2 regions of the Streptomyces sp. DSM 116795 genome follow, and region 2 is predicted to be linked to the other one. Evidence: riboswitches for the same ligand, from Rfam matches in the RefSeq annotation. Region 2 holds a riboswitch; the other holds the start of a gene.
What was found. A riboswitch is a leader RNA that binds a small molecule or an ion and turns the genes downstream of it on or off. The one in region 2 is predicted to bind glycine.
Positions count from the first base shown of each region.

Region 1: another riboswitch for glycine. It lies ahead of gcvT (glycine cleavage system aminomethyltransferase GcvT); the one in region 2 lies ahead of gcvP (aminomethyl-transferring glycine dehydrogenase).

Region 1 is NZ_CM147707.1:1,924,165-1,931,432, reverse strand. It holds gene gcvH (glycine cleavage system protein GcvH) at 1-59, opposite strand, end outside; gene gcvT (glycine cleavage system aminomethyltransferase GcvT) at 196-1,371, opposite strand; glycine riboswitch at 1,516-1,624, opposite strand; gene ACSMXX_RS08130 (AAA family ATPase) at 1,989-2,681, shown strand; gene ACSMXX_RS08125 (enhanced serine sensitivity protein SseB) at 2,796-3,566, shown strand; gene ACSMXX_RS08120 (enhanced serine sensitivity protein SseB C-terminal domain-containing protein) at 3,956-4,714, shown strand; gene ACSMXX_RS08115 (ABC transporter permease) at 5,027-6,028, shown strand; gene ACSMXX_RS08110 (ABC transporter substrate-binding protein) at 6,115-7,268, shown strand, end outside.
Region 2 is NZ_CM147707.1:6,977,961-6,985,228, reverse strand. It holds gene gcvP (aminomethyl-transferring glycine dehydrogenase) at 1-2,250, opposite strand, end outside; glycine riboswitch at 2,311-2,436, opposite strand; glycine riboswitch at 2,437-2,531, opposite strand; gene ACSMXX_RS30175 (PRC-barrel domain-containing protein) at 2,788-3,228, shown strand; partial or broken gene ACSMXX_RS30170 (DNA polymerase IV) at 3,300-4,661, opposite strand; gene ACSMXX_RS30165 (MerR family transcriptional regulator) at 4,695-5,264, opposite strand; gene ACSMXX_RS30160 (bifunctional nuclease family protein) at 5,491-5,964, opposite strand; gene ACSMXX_RS30155 (FHA domain-containing protein) at 6,444-6,887, opposite strand; partial or broken gene ACSMXX_RS30150 (zinc-ribbon domain-containing protein) at 6,909-6,971, opposite strand.

The DNA of each region.
Region 1 (7,268 bases), 5.1 Mb from region 2:
TCGGCGTCCGACAGCCACTCGTGCTCCTTGCTGTAGCGCAGCTGCTGCGGGTTGCTCATGTTGCGATTCTCCTGGATGAGAAGGGGACGGAGGGAATCAGTCTTGGCCAGTGGGACGCGGGACACCTCCAGGGGCACGGGTGTCGGCGCGCCACGGTCATGGGGTGTCCCTGCTCGAAGAGCACGGGGAGGGCCGTCAGCGCTGCCGCTTGTAGAAGGGGAGCGCCACGACCTCGTACGGCTCGTGCTTGCCGCGGATGTCCACCGCGACGCCCTCGGTGCCGGGCTCCGCGGACGCGGGATCGACGTACGCCATGGCGACCGGCTTGCCGAGGGTCGGTGACGGCGCACCCGAGGTCACCTCGCCGATCACCGAACCGTCCGCCGCGGAGACCACCTCGTAGCCCGCGCGCGGCACCCTCCGGCCCTCCGCGATCAGACCGACGAGCTTGCGCGGTGGCGCCTTCTCGGCCTGGGCCGCGGCGGCCTCCAGCGGCTTGCGCCCGACGAAGTCGCCGTCGTTCGTGGTCTTCTCGAACTTCACGATCCGGCCCATGCCCGCGTCGAACGGCGTTGTACGCGTGGTCAGTTCGTGCCCGTACAGCGGCATGCCCGCCTCGAGGCGCAGGGTGTCGCGGCAGCTCAGTCCGCACGGCACGAGACCGGCGGGCGCGCCCGCCTCGGTGAGCGCCTCCCATACGGCGACGGCGTCGGCGGGCGACACGAACAGCTCGAAGCCGTCCTCGCCGGTGTATCCCGTACGGGCGATGAGGGCGTCGCGTCCTGCGACGGTGCCCGGCAGGCCCGCGTAGTACTTCAGCCCGTCCAGATCGGCGTCCGTGAGGGCCTTGAGGCCGTGCCCTCCGGAGAGAATGGCTGCGGCCTCCGGGCCTTGCACGGCGATCAGCGCGTACGCGTCGCGGTCGTCGCGGACCTCGGCGGCGAAGCCGGTGCCGCGCTCGCTCAGCGCGTCCAGCACGGTCTGCGCGTTCGAGGCGTTGGCGACGACCATGTACGTCTCTTCGCCGGTGCGGTAGACGATCAGGTCGTCGAGGATGCCGCCGGAGGCGTCGCACAGCATCGTGTAGCGGGCGCGGCCGACGGCCAGCCGGGAGAGGTTGCCGACCAGGGCGTAGTCCAGCAGCTCGCCGGCCTGGCGGCCGGTGACGGTGATCTCGCCCATGTGGGAGAGGTCGAAGAGTCCCGCGCGCGTGCGCACCGCGACGTGCTCGTCCCGCTCGCTGCCGTAGCGCAGCGGCATGTCCCAGCCTGCGAAGTCGGTCATCGTGGCGCCGAGCGCGCGGTGTACGGCATCAAGGGCCGTGGTGCGCGGGGCCGGGGTGCCGGCGGTCCCGCTGTCGGTGTCGTTCATGTCAGGCTCCCGTGACTCGGTGACGCGGATGTCCTCCCCATCTGTCATCGGAACCTGAGAGGTTCGCCACGAGCCCTCGTGCACGGGCGGCGGCTTGCACCGTGGGTGGAGCCGCCCGTGGGCGGCCCGCTTTTCAGATCTGCCTCATCCTGCGCGGTATCGGTGCCTGAGAGATTCAAGGGAGGACTTGCTCCTTCGGCGCCCCGGTGACCCGCACACTGTGCGCGGCCGGGGACTCTCCCGCGTGGATTCGAACGGCCGGTATGCAGTTGACTGGCCCGCTCATCATGGCACGGCGGAGCAGGGGCGTCGACGGTGCGTGCCTCGCCTCGGGAGCGGTGCGTGCGTCCCTGCCGGAGAGCGGTGCGGTGCCTCGCCGCAAGAGCGGTGCGTGCGTCCCTGCCGGGGCGGTGCGTGCCTTTCGCGGCAGTCCCGCAGCGGTAAGGCCGCCTTGCTGCACATTACTGTTTCTTGACACTCTCGGAGGCGGACCGCCGACCGGCGGTCACCAGCCGGGGAGGGGCGATCAGGTGGGCAGCCTGCGCAGTGCGTACGCGACGGTGACCGGCTGGGGGTATTCATCCGCCGGGCAGCGCAGAGACGCCGGCGGCGCTCCGGTGGCGGCACCTGCGGCCGTCGAGACTCCGGCCCCGGCCGGCCCGTCCGCCGGGGCCGCCACGGCTGCCGCGGTCGGACCGGCCGTTCCGGCGCCTCCGGCTCCGTCCGCGGTCGCCGCCACCCTTCACGATCTGCGCGGCACGGAGATCCGCCGTACGCTCCGCTTCCCCGCCGGCGACAGGGTCGTGGTCTCGGGGCTCCCCGGCAGCGGCAAGTCGACGCTGATCCGCCGTGCCGTCGCCGTACAGGACACCGTCCGCCGCATCGACTCCCAGGACGTGCGCGAACGGTGGGCGGCCGCTCTCCCGCGCTGGCTGCCGTACGCCGTCTACCGGCCCCTCGTACGCCTCGCGCACTACGCCGGGCTGCGGCGCGCGCTCGCCTCCGGGGCGAGCGTCGTCGTGCACGACTGCGGCAGCCAGGCCTGGGTGCGCAACTGGCTCGGCCGGGACGCCCTCCGCCGCGGCCGCGCGCTCCACCTCGTACTCCTCGACGTACCGCCCTCGACGGCGCTGCGCAGCCAGGCCGAGCGGGGGCGGACCGTCTCCGACTACGCATTCATGCGCCACCGCCGTGCGGTACGGCGGCTCATCGCGGACGCGGAGGCCGGGCGGCTGCCCCGCGGATGCGAATCCGTGGTGCTCCTGGACCGGGGCGCTGCGGGGAGGCTCCCGGGCATGGCCTTCGACTGACGCGGGACGGACGGCCGACGGACGGCATGACTGACGGCGGGTGGGCGGCACGCGCACGCCCGCGCACCGGGACCGCCCGCACCCCGCCGTGACCACCGCACTAGGGTTTCCGCCATGACCATTCCTCAGCAGTACGGACCGGGCCACGGCGGAGGCTGGCCCGGCAACGAACTGGAGGAGGCCCTCGCCGCCTCCCTGCAGGTGCCCGGCGCGGGTGCCCGGCTGCTGGAGGTGCTCGGACGCAGCAGCGTCTGGGTCCCGTTGCCCGAGGGCGGCGGCCCGAACAGCCCCGACCTGGATCTGCCCACAGTCGAGCTCGACGGGGCCGCGTATGTCCCGGTCTTCAGCTCGGAGCAGCAGTTCCTGCAAGTCGTGGGCGGCCACATGTCCTTCACCGTCGCGCCGGCCCGCGAGTTCGCCCGCGGACTGCCGCCGCAGGTCGGCATCGCCGTCAATCCGGAGGGCACCGTCGGCATGCCGCTGCCGCCGGAGGCCGTCGCGGAACTCTGCGCCAACACCCCCGGCGAGCAGGCGGCGTGGGGCGTGGCGCGGGGCGCGCGCGTACGGCTCTTCGAACCGGACTGGCAGGACGAGCCGGTGGACTTCCTCGCCGCCGTGGCCGGTGAGTTCTCCACTCTGCCGTTGATGCGCACCGCCCGCCGCGCCCTGGCCAGTTCGGAGGGCGATCCGCCCGCGCTGTTCATCGGGATCGAGCTGGACCAGCTCGACCCCGACATCCGCCAGGCCGCGCACGACGCGCTGGCGCGCGCGCTGGGCCGCGTCCCGGTCAAGTGGCTCGTGCAGCTCGTGCTGATGGACGCCGCGCAGGACCCGGTCGTGGACTGGATGCGGCACTGCGTGCGCCCCTTCTACTCGCGGGACTGATCCCTGGCCCCGACGCGGGGACCGACGCCCGGCCCGGCACCCGGGCCCCGCACCCGAGCCCGGCATCCATTACCGGCACCCGGGGCCGGCATCCGCCACCCCGTCCGGGACCAGGGTCGGGGGCGCCCGCCCCCGCTCCGCCCCAGGACGTAGCGCTTCAGTACGACGCCCCGTGTCGGTCGCGGCTCGTAAGCTGGTTTGATGACGGGGACAACGGGGAGGGCCGCGTTCGCGGACCCGGTACAGATCATGGTGAAAGACCGCTTCCCTGCCGGCCGTGCTGCTTGGGGGCACTCCCCCTCGCTGCACTGGGGGGACCCCCACCCAGGCCGGAAGGCTCTGGGGGAGGCGGGCAGGCGAGAGAGCGGTTCCGTAAGAAGGGCGGCCAGGTGAGCGCGGTGGCAGGTGTCGAGCAGCTGCTGGGGCAGGTGTCGCCGGGGAGGTACGACACCTATGAGGCGTTGCTCGATGCGCTCACCGACAGCGAAGTGTGGATGCTGCTCTGGAACGGCCGTCCGGGCACGCCCGACGCACAGTACGGAAACATGGAGGTGGGCGGGTACGGCTACGCCCCCTGCGTGACCTCCGCCCAGGAGCTGGCGGCCTCCGGCTGGGACCGTTCGCACGAGATCGTCTCCGGCCGCGAGATCGCCTCCGCCCTCTTCCCGGAGCGCTGGGGGATCTGGCTCAACCCGCACGCCCCGGGCGGCGGGGTCGGCGTCCCCTGGCTCGATCTGCGGCGCATCGCGCTGGGCCTGGACCAGCTGCCCGCCGGTCCGCTGCGCATCAGCGAACCGAGCCTGGACATCGCGCAGTTCTACGCACTGCTCAGCCAGAACGCACACCGCACGCCCGCCGTGCGGTCCCTGCGCCGCGCCTGGGTGCAGCCCGCGCTGGGCGCCGGCTATCTCGCGATCGGCATGGATCTGTACGACTCGGGCCGGCAGGCCGTCGAGTCGGCGCAGCAGATGATGCGTCAGTCGGTGACCGCGGTGCCGGACGGGCTGCCCGTCTCCAGCGTCGCCATGTCGGACGACTACGACCCCGTGGCGATGTGGCTGCGCCGCAATTCGCGTCCTTTCTTCGACCGTGACGTGCCGACGGCCGACGCCGCTCCGCGGCACGGTTACGGATATCCGCTCTCCTGACGCCCGTACGGGCGGTCGGTGCCCAACTCCTCCTCCGCTCAAGAGTCCTGCGCACGGAAGTGCTGGTGGGCGGTTGTCCACGCGCATTGATCGGTTTCCGATAGTCGCCAGCTTCCGTTCGTATAACGGAACCTGACGCCGCACATCACAGTTAGGCATCCTTTCCCCAGGGGGACTGGCGGGTGATCGCGAGGCGGATGAGACTCCCGAGCGTTGAGGCCTTCGGCCTTTTGTGAACGCGTTACTTGCGAACTGGCCGCTACAGCGGCGGGCGTGGCTGGTCACCCCCGGCCGAGAGAGGGTTCCCCCACGATGACGGCACCACTGCACGACACGTCCGCGGAGACCGCTCCTGCCGATCCCGCTCTCGTTGACGGCGCAGGTGGCAAGTCCATCGAAGGACGCTCTCTCGGACGTATCGCGTGGAACCGTCTCAAGCGCGACAAGGTGGCGCTCACCGGCGGCTGCGTCGTCCTCCTGCTGATCGTGGTGGCCGTGTTCGCGCCGCTCATCGTGAGCGTCCTGGGGCATCCGCCGGACCAGCACCACGAGGACGCGATCGACCCGCTGTTCCAGACGCCGAAGGGCGCGCTCGGCGGCATCAGCGCCGAGCATCTCCTCGGTGTCGAACCCGGCAACGGACGGGACCTCTTCAGCCGCGTCGTCTACGGCGCACGCGTCTCGTTGCTCGTCGGTTTCCTCTCCGCCGTGGTCGCCGTCGTCGTCGGAACCGTACTGGGCGCTCTCGCGGGCTACTTCGGCGGCTGGCTGGACGCGGCCATCAGCCGCGTGATGGACATGCTGCTCGCCTTCCCGCAGCTGCTGTTCATCATCTCGCTGATCTCCGTGCTGCCGAGCGAGATGTTCGGGCTGACGGGCACAGGCGTCCGGATGACCGTGATGATCCTGGTGATCGGCTTCTTCGGCTGGCCGTACATCGGCCGCATCGTGCGCGGTCAGACCCTCTCCCTGCGTGAGCGGGAGTACGTGGAGGCGGCCCGCAGCCTCGGTGCCGGGCGGCGCTACATCCTGTACAAGGAGCTGCTGCCGAACCTGATCGCGCCGATCACCGTCTACACCACCCTGATGATTCCCACCAACATCCTCACCGAGGCGGCGCTCAGCTTCCTCGGCGTGGGAGTCAAGCCGCCGACTGCTTCCTGGGGGCAGATGCTCTCCCAGGCCACGCGCTACTACGAGGCGGATCCGATGTTCATGGTGGTGCCGGGTGTGGCCATCTTCATCACCGTCCTCGCCTTCAACCTCTTCGGCGACGGCGTGCGCGACGCGCTCGATCCCAAGGGGTCCCGTTGACACCCCAGCGCCAGGCACGGCCTGGCTCTGGACCCCCGGCCCGGCGCAGCCGTGCGGGCCGTGACCTACACCGGAGGATGCAGATCGTGACAACCCAACGCTCATCGAGGCGCAGGATCGCCGCGTCGGCCGTCGCGGTCGCGGCCCTCCTCGTCACCGCCGGATGCGGTGGCGGCGGCAGTGACGGCGAAGGCGACGGCAAGGCGCCCGGATTCAACGCGGCCAACGGCAAGACGGCGAACGCGTCCGACAAGAAGGGCGGGACGCTGAAGTTCATCGGTACCCAGGACGCCGACTCCTGGGACACCACGCGTGGCTACTACGGCTTCGCCTGGGACTTCATGCGCTACTACAGCCGCACCCTGATCACCAGCAAGCCCGTCGCGGGCAAGGAGAGCTCGGAGCTGGTCCCGGACCTGGCCAAGGCCAAGGCGAAGATCTCGGACGGCGGCAAGACGTATTCGTACGAGCTTCGCGACGGCATCACCTGGGAGGACGGCAAGCCCGTCACCTCCAAGGACATCAAGTACGGCATCGAGCGGCAGTGGGCGCAGGACGTGCTGTCCGGCGGCCCCATCTATCTCAAGGACACGCTCGACCCGGACGGCAAGTACAAGGGCCCCTACAAGGACAAGGCCAAGGACAAGCTCGGTCTGGACGCCATCGAGACGCCGACCGACAACAAGATCGTCTTCAAACTGCCCAAGCGCAACGGTGACTTCGAGCAGATGCTCGCGATGCCGTCGGCCTCGCCGGTGCGCCAGGACAAGGACACCAAGTCGAAGTACGGCCTGAAGCCGTTCTCCAACGGCCCGTACAAGTTCGAGTCGTACACGCCGAACAAGTCGCTGAAGCTCGTCCGCAACCCCGAGTGGAAGAAGTCCTCGGACAACATCCGCAAGGCGCTCCCGGACAAGATCACCCTCACGCTGATCACCAACTCCGACGAGATGGACAAGCGCCTCATCAACGGCGACTACGACCTGGACATCAACGCCACCGGCATGGAGGCGGCAGGCCGTCAGACGGCCCTCAAGGAGCACAAGGGCAACATCGACAACCCGAGCACGGGTTACATCCGTTACGCGGTCTTCCCGCAGACGGTGAAGCCCTTCGACGACATCCACTGCCGCAAGGCGATGATCTACGGCTCGGACCACAAGTCGATCCAGAACGCCCGCGGCGGCCCGCTCGCCGGCGGCGACATCGGCACCAACATGCTGCCGAAGCTCGTCCCGGG
Region 2 (7,268 bases):
TCCCGCGGCGGGCTGCAGCGGGTGGTTGGGCAGGTGCGGGGCGAGGTGCTCGCGCACCCCGATCGGGCCGACGCCGGGACCGCCGCCGCCGTGCGGGATGCAGAAGGTCTTGTGCAGGTTCAGATGGGAGACGTCGGCACCGAACTTGCCGGGCCGCGCGAGCCCCATCAGCGCGTTGAGGTTCGCGCCGTCCACGTAGACCTGACCGCCGGCGTCGTGCACGGCGGCGCAGATCTCGGTGATGTTCTCCTCGAAGACCCCGTGCGTGGAGGGGTAGGTGACCATCAGCACCGACAGTTCGTCGCCGTACTGCTCGATCTTCGCGCGCAGGTCGGCGGTGTCCACGTCACCGTCCTCGCTGGTCCTGACGACCACCACGCGCATGCCCGCCATCACGGCGCTGGCAGCGTTGGTGCCGTGCGCAGAGGAGGGGATCAGGCACACGGTGCGCTGGTCGTCGCCGCGTGAGCGGTGGTAGGCGCGTACGGCGAGCAGCCCGGCCAGTTCGCCCTGCGAGCCGGCGTTGGGCTGCAGGGAGACCGCGTCGTAGCCGGTGATCTCCGCGAGCTGCTCTTCGAGCTGGCGGATGAGCGCAATGTAGCCCTCGGCCTGGTCGGCCGGTGCGAAGGGATGCAGCCCCGCGAACTCGGGCCAGGTGACGGCCTCCATCTCGGTTGTCGCGTTGAGCTTCATCGTGCACGACCCGAGCGGGATCATGCCGCGGTCCAGCGCGTAGTCGCGGTCGGCCAGCCTGCGCAGGTAGCGCAGCATCGCCGTCTCGGACCGGTACTCGTGGAAGACGGGGTGCGTCAGGTAGTCGTCGGTGCGCAGCAGCGCCTCGGGCAGTGCGTCGGGCAGGGCGTCGTCCGCAGCGCGGGCGTCCAGCTCGGCGGGATCCGCCTCGACGCCGAAGGCGGACCAGGCGGCCTCCAGCTGCGCCCGGTTCGTGGTCTCGTCGCAGGCCATGCCGACGTGGTCGGCGTCTGTCTCCCGCACATTCACACCGGCTTCCCGCGCACGGGCGACGATCTCGGCCGCACGGCCCGGCACCCGGGCGGTGACGGTGTCGAAGTAGCTGCCGTGCACGATCTCGACGCCGCCTGCGCGCAGCCCCTCGGCGAGCAGCGTCGCGTAGCGGTGCGTACGGCGTGCGATGTGCGCAAGGCCCTCCGGCCCGTGGTGCACCGCGTACATCCCGGACATCACCGCGAGCAGCACCTGGGCAGTGCAGATGTTGCTGGTGGCCTTCTCGCGGCGGATGTGCTGCTCGCGGGTCTGCAGGGCGAGGCGGTAGGCCTGCGAGCCGTCGGCGTCCTTGGAGACTCCGACGAGGCGGCCGGGGAGGCTGCGCGCGTAGCTCTCGCGCACCGACATGTAGCCCGCGTGCGGCCCGCCGAAGCCCATGGGCACACCGAAACGCTGACTGGAGCCGACTGCGATGTCCGCGCCGAGCGAGCCCGGGGAGGTCAGCAGCGTGAGGGCCAGCAGATCGGCGGCGACGGTCACGACCGCACCCAGTTCGTGAGCCTGATCGATGACGGCACGGTGGTCCCGCACGGCGCCGGAGGCTCCCGGGTACTGCAGCAGCATCCCGAAGACGCCCCGCTCCGCCACGTCCGCGGGGATGCCGTCGTCCAGGTCCGCTACGACGACCTCGACGCCGGTCGGCTCGGCGCGGGTGCGGATGACGGCGATCGTCTGCGGAAGGCAGTCCGCGTCGACGAGGAAGACGCCTTGCTTGACCTTGCCGACACGGCGGGAGAGGGCCATGGCCTCGGCCGCCGCCGTGGGCTCGTCCAGGAGGGAGGCGCCGGAGGTCGGCAGACCCGTCAGGTCGGCCACCATGGTCTGGAAGTTGAGCAGAGCCTCCAGGCGGCCCTGCGAGATCTCCGGCTGATACGGCGTGTACGCGGTGTACCAGGCCGGGTTCTCCATGACGTTGCGCAGGACGACCGCGGGCGTGAAGGTCCCGTAGTAGCCGAGGCCGATCATGGACGGGAGCACCTGGTTGCGGGCGGCGAACTCCCGCAGCTCCGCGACGACCTCGGCCTCGGTTCGGGCGGGAGGCAGACGCAGGGCCTCATTGCTCTTGATCACTTCGGGGACCGCCGCGGCCGTCAGCTCGTCGAGGGAGCCGTACCCGACCTGGGCGAGCATCTTGGCCTGCGCACCGGTATCGGGGCCGATGTGCCGTCGTTCGAAGGGAGTTCCGCGTTCCAGATCGGTGAGAGGGATGCGGTTGGCAGTCATCTGCGGGGGCCTCCTGGTCGCTGTGACCTACGGGGACACCATGGCGCTGGTGCCCGGACGCCCTCCCCCTCTGTCATCTCGACCTGAGAGTTTCACCGGTCCGCCCGGCTGGACGGGAACCCGGCTTTCACCGTCGGTGAGGAGGAGCCCAGGCACTGCTCGGCCCGCCCTGCTTTCCAGAGTGACCTCGCCCGCGCGGTACGTGAGCCTGAGAGATTCCGGGGAGGAGTTGCTCCTTCGGCGCCTCCGGCTGCACCGGAGGACTCTCCCGCTCGGGGTCAACAGCCGCTTCCGAGCCTACCAGCGGTTTGTCCGGCAGGAGCCGGAGGTGCACTCGGGTGGCCAACCGCTGAAATGTGCCTTTGGGTGGTAATACGGCTTGTACGACCGGCTCCCGGCGTCCCCCGGCGCCCCCGCAGCACGCCGTTGCGCGGCAGTACGACAGGCCGAGGGAGGGGTTCGTCAAACCACCAGACCCAGGACCGGCCTCTTATCGTCACGCACCCGGTGCCCTGGTCACGTCGACTTGGAGGGACCGTGCAGCACGACATCGATCCCCGGAGCCTGATCGGACGCAAAGCACTCGACAGCAGCGGCTGCAAGATCGGAACGGTGGGCGAGGTGTATCTCGACGACGCGACGGGCGAACCCGAGTGGGCTGCCGTGCGCACCGGGCTTCTCCGGCGCGAGACCCTCGTACCGCTGGAGCCGAGCGAACTCGTCAGCGGCTTCCTGCGCGTCCCCTTCGACCGCGCTCTGGTGCGCAGCACCCCCGTACTGGGCGTGGGCAGACACCTCTCCCCCCGCCAGGAGCTCCAGCTCTATCTCCACTACGGACTGGACGTGCCGCCCTCCGCGGAAGCCTCGCGCCCCTCTGCCTCCCCGTCCCCGGCGTCCGAGGACTCTCCCGCCGCTTCCTCCTCCGTCTCACCCGCTCCCGACAGGGACTTCGGGCGGATAGCGGGTTCCGAGAGCTGAACCGATTCCTCCCTGGCCGCCTCCCCCGTCCGGCCCAACGAGTCCGTACTTTCCGTGCGCGACATCGCCGCGAGGGGCGGCGGCTCGGCCGCCTCCAGAGCGGGATCGTCCACGGAGAAGGTACGGACTCGCCCGGGCACCGACCCCGGATCCTCAAACCGCACGGTGACCCGTCCGAGGCCGCTGCCCTGCACCCAGCCGTGGCCATGTTCCGCATGCCGTACGTCCCGCCCCGGGACCCAGCGCCGGTCGGCCGGCGCCTCGGCCGCCTCGGGCGCGGCCGCCGGGCCCGGTCCCTCCCGCTGCCGGGCGTCGTCGGCCGCCGCCATCGCTTCAGCCGCATCCGCCGTGGCCTGTGCCTGTGCGAACAGGTCCTCCTGTGTGAAGTCCGCCAGACCGCTCACGCCGACACCGAGCAGCCGTACCCCGGCGGTGGTGTCCACCGTGTCGATCAGCCTGGCCGCCGCCTCCCGCACCACGCCGCGGTCGTCGGTGGGGCCCCGCAGCGTCTCCGAGCGCGTCAGCGTGGAGAAGTCGTAGCTCCGCACCTTGATCGCAACGGTGCGCCCGGACCTCCCCGCCGCCTGCAGCCGCTCCACACAGCGGTCGGCTAGCCGCGCGACATGGGCCTGTACGAGCGCCCGGTCGGTGAGGTCCACGTCGAAGGTGTCCTCCACCGACACGGACTTCGCATCGCGCTCCGCGATCACCGGGCGGTCGTCCCATCCGTTCGCCATCGCGTACAGCGAGGTGCCGTGCGCTCGGCCGAGGAGCCTCAGCAACTCCGCCTCTCCCGCCTCCGCCGTGTCCCCGACCGTGGTGATCCCCGCCCGGCGGAGGACCTCGGCCGTGGCCGGGCCGACCCCTGGCAGGGTGCGTACGGACATGGGAGCCAGGAGCTCACGCTCCGTCCCCGGCTCTATGACGACGAGTCCGTCCGGCTTGGCCTCCTCCGATGCGATCTTGGCCAGCATCTTGGAGCCGGCCAGTCCCACCGATCCGTTGAGGCCCGTGCTCTTGCTGATGCTGTCCCGCAAGCGCTCACCGACGGCCCGTACGGCAAGGGAGGCAGAGCCTTCCGTCAGCGCGTCACCCGCCTCGAGGTCGACGAACGCCTCGTCCAGGCTGAGTGGCTCCACGAGCGGCGACAGCTCACCGAGGATCTCCATCACGGCTTCGCTCACCTCCCGGTAGAGGCTGAAGCGAGGTGCGAGATAGGCGGCATTGGGGCACAGCCGACGGGCCTGCGCCATGGGCATGGCCGAATGGACGCCGAAGATCCGCGCCTCGTACGACGCCGTGGAGACGACTCCGCGCGGGCCGAGACCGCCCACGACGACCGGCTTCCCCCGGAGGCTGGGCTTGGAAGCCTGCTCGACGGCAGCGAAGAAGGCGTCCATGTCCAGGTGCAGGATCGTCGGAACGCTTCTCACACTTGTCGATGCTGCCGCATGGGTCCGACAGTCTCAGCCGGCGCGGTTGCGGCGCCGTGCCAGTTCGTCCCCGGGATGGTCGCCGACGATGGTCTCGCCCGAGTCGACGTGTTCGCCGTGCAGCTGCGCCAGGGCCGCCTCGACGTCCTTCCACACCACTCCCACGGCGATCCCGAAAACGCCCTGTCCGCCCTGCAGCAGGTCGACGACCTCGTCGGGCGAGGAGCACTCGTAGACGGTGGCGCCGTCGCTCATGAGCGTCATCTTGGCCAGGTCGGTCCGGCCACGGGAGCGCAGGTGCTGGACGGCGGTGCGGATGTTCTGCAGCGATACGCCGGTGTCCAGCAGCCGTTTGACGATCTTGAGGACCACGATGTCGCGGAAGCTGTAGAGCCGCTGGCTGCCGGATCCGTACGCGGGGCGGATGCTCGGCTCCACGAGCCCGGTGCGCGCCCAGTAGTCGAGCTGGCGGTAGGTGATGCCTGCGGCGGAGCAAGCAGTCGGTCCGCGGTATCCGACCAGGTCCTGTGATTCGGCCCCTGCGCTCTCCCCCGGCGACGGCGCTGTGGAACCCCCCGGCGGAGGAGAACCGTCCGCTGCCATACCGTCGCCGGTACTTCTCACGCCGACCTCCGTCCTCCACGTCCCGGGGCATACCCCAGGACCTGCCTCACTGAAGGTAGGCAGTCACCCGTGGTGCGTCAACGATCGCCACACTCGGCACGCCGGGTGATATTGCCCCAAGGAGTGGTTTGCCGTAACCGTGAGCAGGGAAGACGTCACGGTCCACACGCGGGCGGAGCGGGCGCGGGACGGCGGCCCGGGAGGGTCACTGACTACTGGTGCCGAAGTCCTCGGGCGAGATCTGGTCGAGGAACTCGCGGAACTTCTCCACCTCGTCCTCCTGCTCGTCCGGAATGGCGATCCCCGCGTCGTCCAGCACACCTTCGCTGCCGTAGATCGGCGTACCGGTGCGCAGAGCAAGCGCTATGGCGTCCGACGGGCGGGCGCTGACCTCGACGCCGCTGGCGAAGACCAGCTCGGCGTAGAACACGCCTTCGCGCAGGTCGGTGATACGGACGGCCGTGAGCTCCTGCCCCACAGCCTCCAGGACGTCCTTGAACAGATCATGGGTGAGCGGGCGAGCAGGCGTCATGCCCTGCTGCGCGAAGGCGATCGCGGTCGCCTCCCCTGGGCCGATCCAGATGGGGAGGTACCGGTCGCCACCCACTTCACGCAGCAGCACGATCGGTTGGTTGGAGGGCATTTCGACCCGGACACCCACAACGTCGAGCTCGTTCACACAGCAACCCTAGGCCGTGCCCCGCCTGTTTGGGTAGTCGGGACCCACCCTGAGCTGTCGTATGAACCTACTCACCCGGCCGCCGCTCCACGTCGCCCTGCTCAGCGGCCCGGAACCGCGGCGCCGCCCGCACAAAGGCCGTACGGACCTGCATGGACGGTGGCCCACGACGCGGATTCCCCGCCCGGGCGGACAGCCGGCGCCCCGGAGGTGTCCGTACGGGCGGAAATCCGCATCGGGCCCGGACGACGGCGTCCAGCTGCTCTTTGATCACTTGAGAGGGGACGTTGGTCACAGTGCAGCCGCCGGGACGCCGCCGAGCCCTGCGGCGAGCGCGGCGCTGGCCCTGCGGCGACGTGGCAGAGCCCGGCCCTCCGTGGTCTCACGCGGACCGGTCTTCGCAGCCGTGACCGCAGGGCTCTCTGCCCACCGCCTGTGGCAGGGCTCCGTGGGCCTGCGACGTATGTCAGACCGGTATGTCAGACCGCGCGCTTGCTGGCGAAGAAGACGAGGCGGAACTTGCCGATCTGCACCTCGTCGCCGTTGGCGAGCGGAACGCCGGCTTCGATGCGCTCCCGGTTGACGTACGTGCCGTTGAGGCTGCCGACGTCCGAGACGGTGAAGACACCGTCGGGGCCACGGCGGAACTCCACGTGCCGCCGCGAGACAGTCACATCGTCAAGGAAGATGTCGCTCTCGGGATGGCGGCCTGCGGTGGTGAGCTCCCCGTCCAGCAGGAAGCGGCTGCCGGAGTTGGGCCCGCGGCGGACGACCATCAAGGCTGAGCCCAGGGGAAGCGCGTCGACCGCGGCCTGTGCCTCCGGGGAAAGCGGCGGAGTCTGCTGGCCGGTGGCCTCCGCCTCGTAAGCCTCCAGGCCGGAGATCGAGATGGTGGAGGTCGTCTCGGAGGAACCCTCGACCACGGGGGCCCCGCCCCGGAGCGGTGCCCCGCAGTTGGAACAGAACCGGCTCGCCTCTGCGACCTGGGTCCCGCACCTGCTACACACCGGCACGGCAGATCCTCCACCCTTGTTCGAGGTTGATGGTGCACCGGAACCTATGCGGCCCGATGCTGCGGGGTCAACCGAAACCCCGTCCTGACCACCCGCATGGCCAGCGCCGGGAGCGGTGATCTCGTCGCGGAACAGCGGCCGTCCGGCACCCTCGCCCTCGGTGCCCGCCGCAGCATCGTGCTGCCGGGAGGTCCGGCGCCGCGCGGCGTTACCGCCGTGGTCCTGGCGGCCCTTGCCGAACAACCTTGCAAAAAAACTCACGGGCGATTCCCCTCGCACGAAACAGACCCG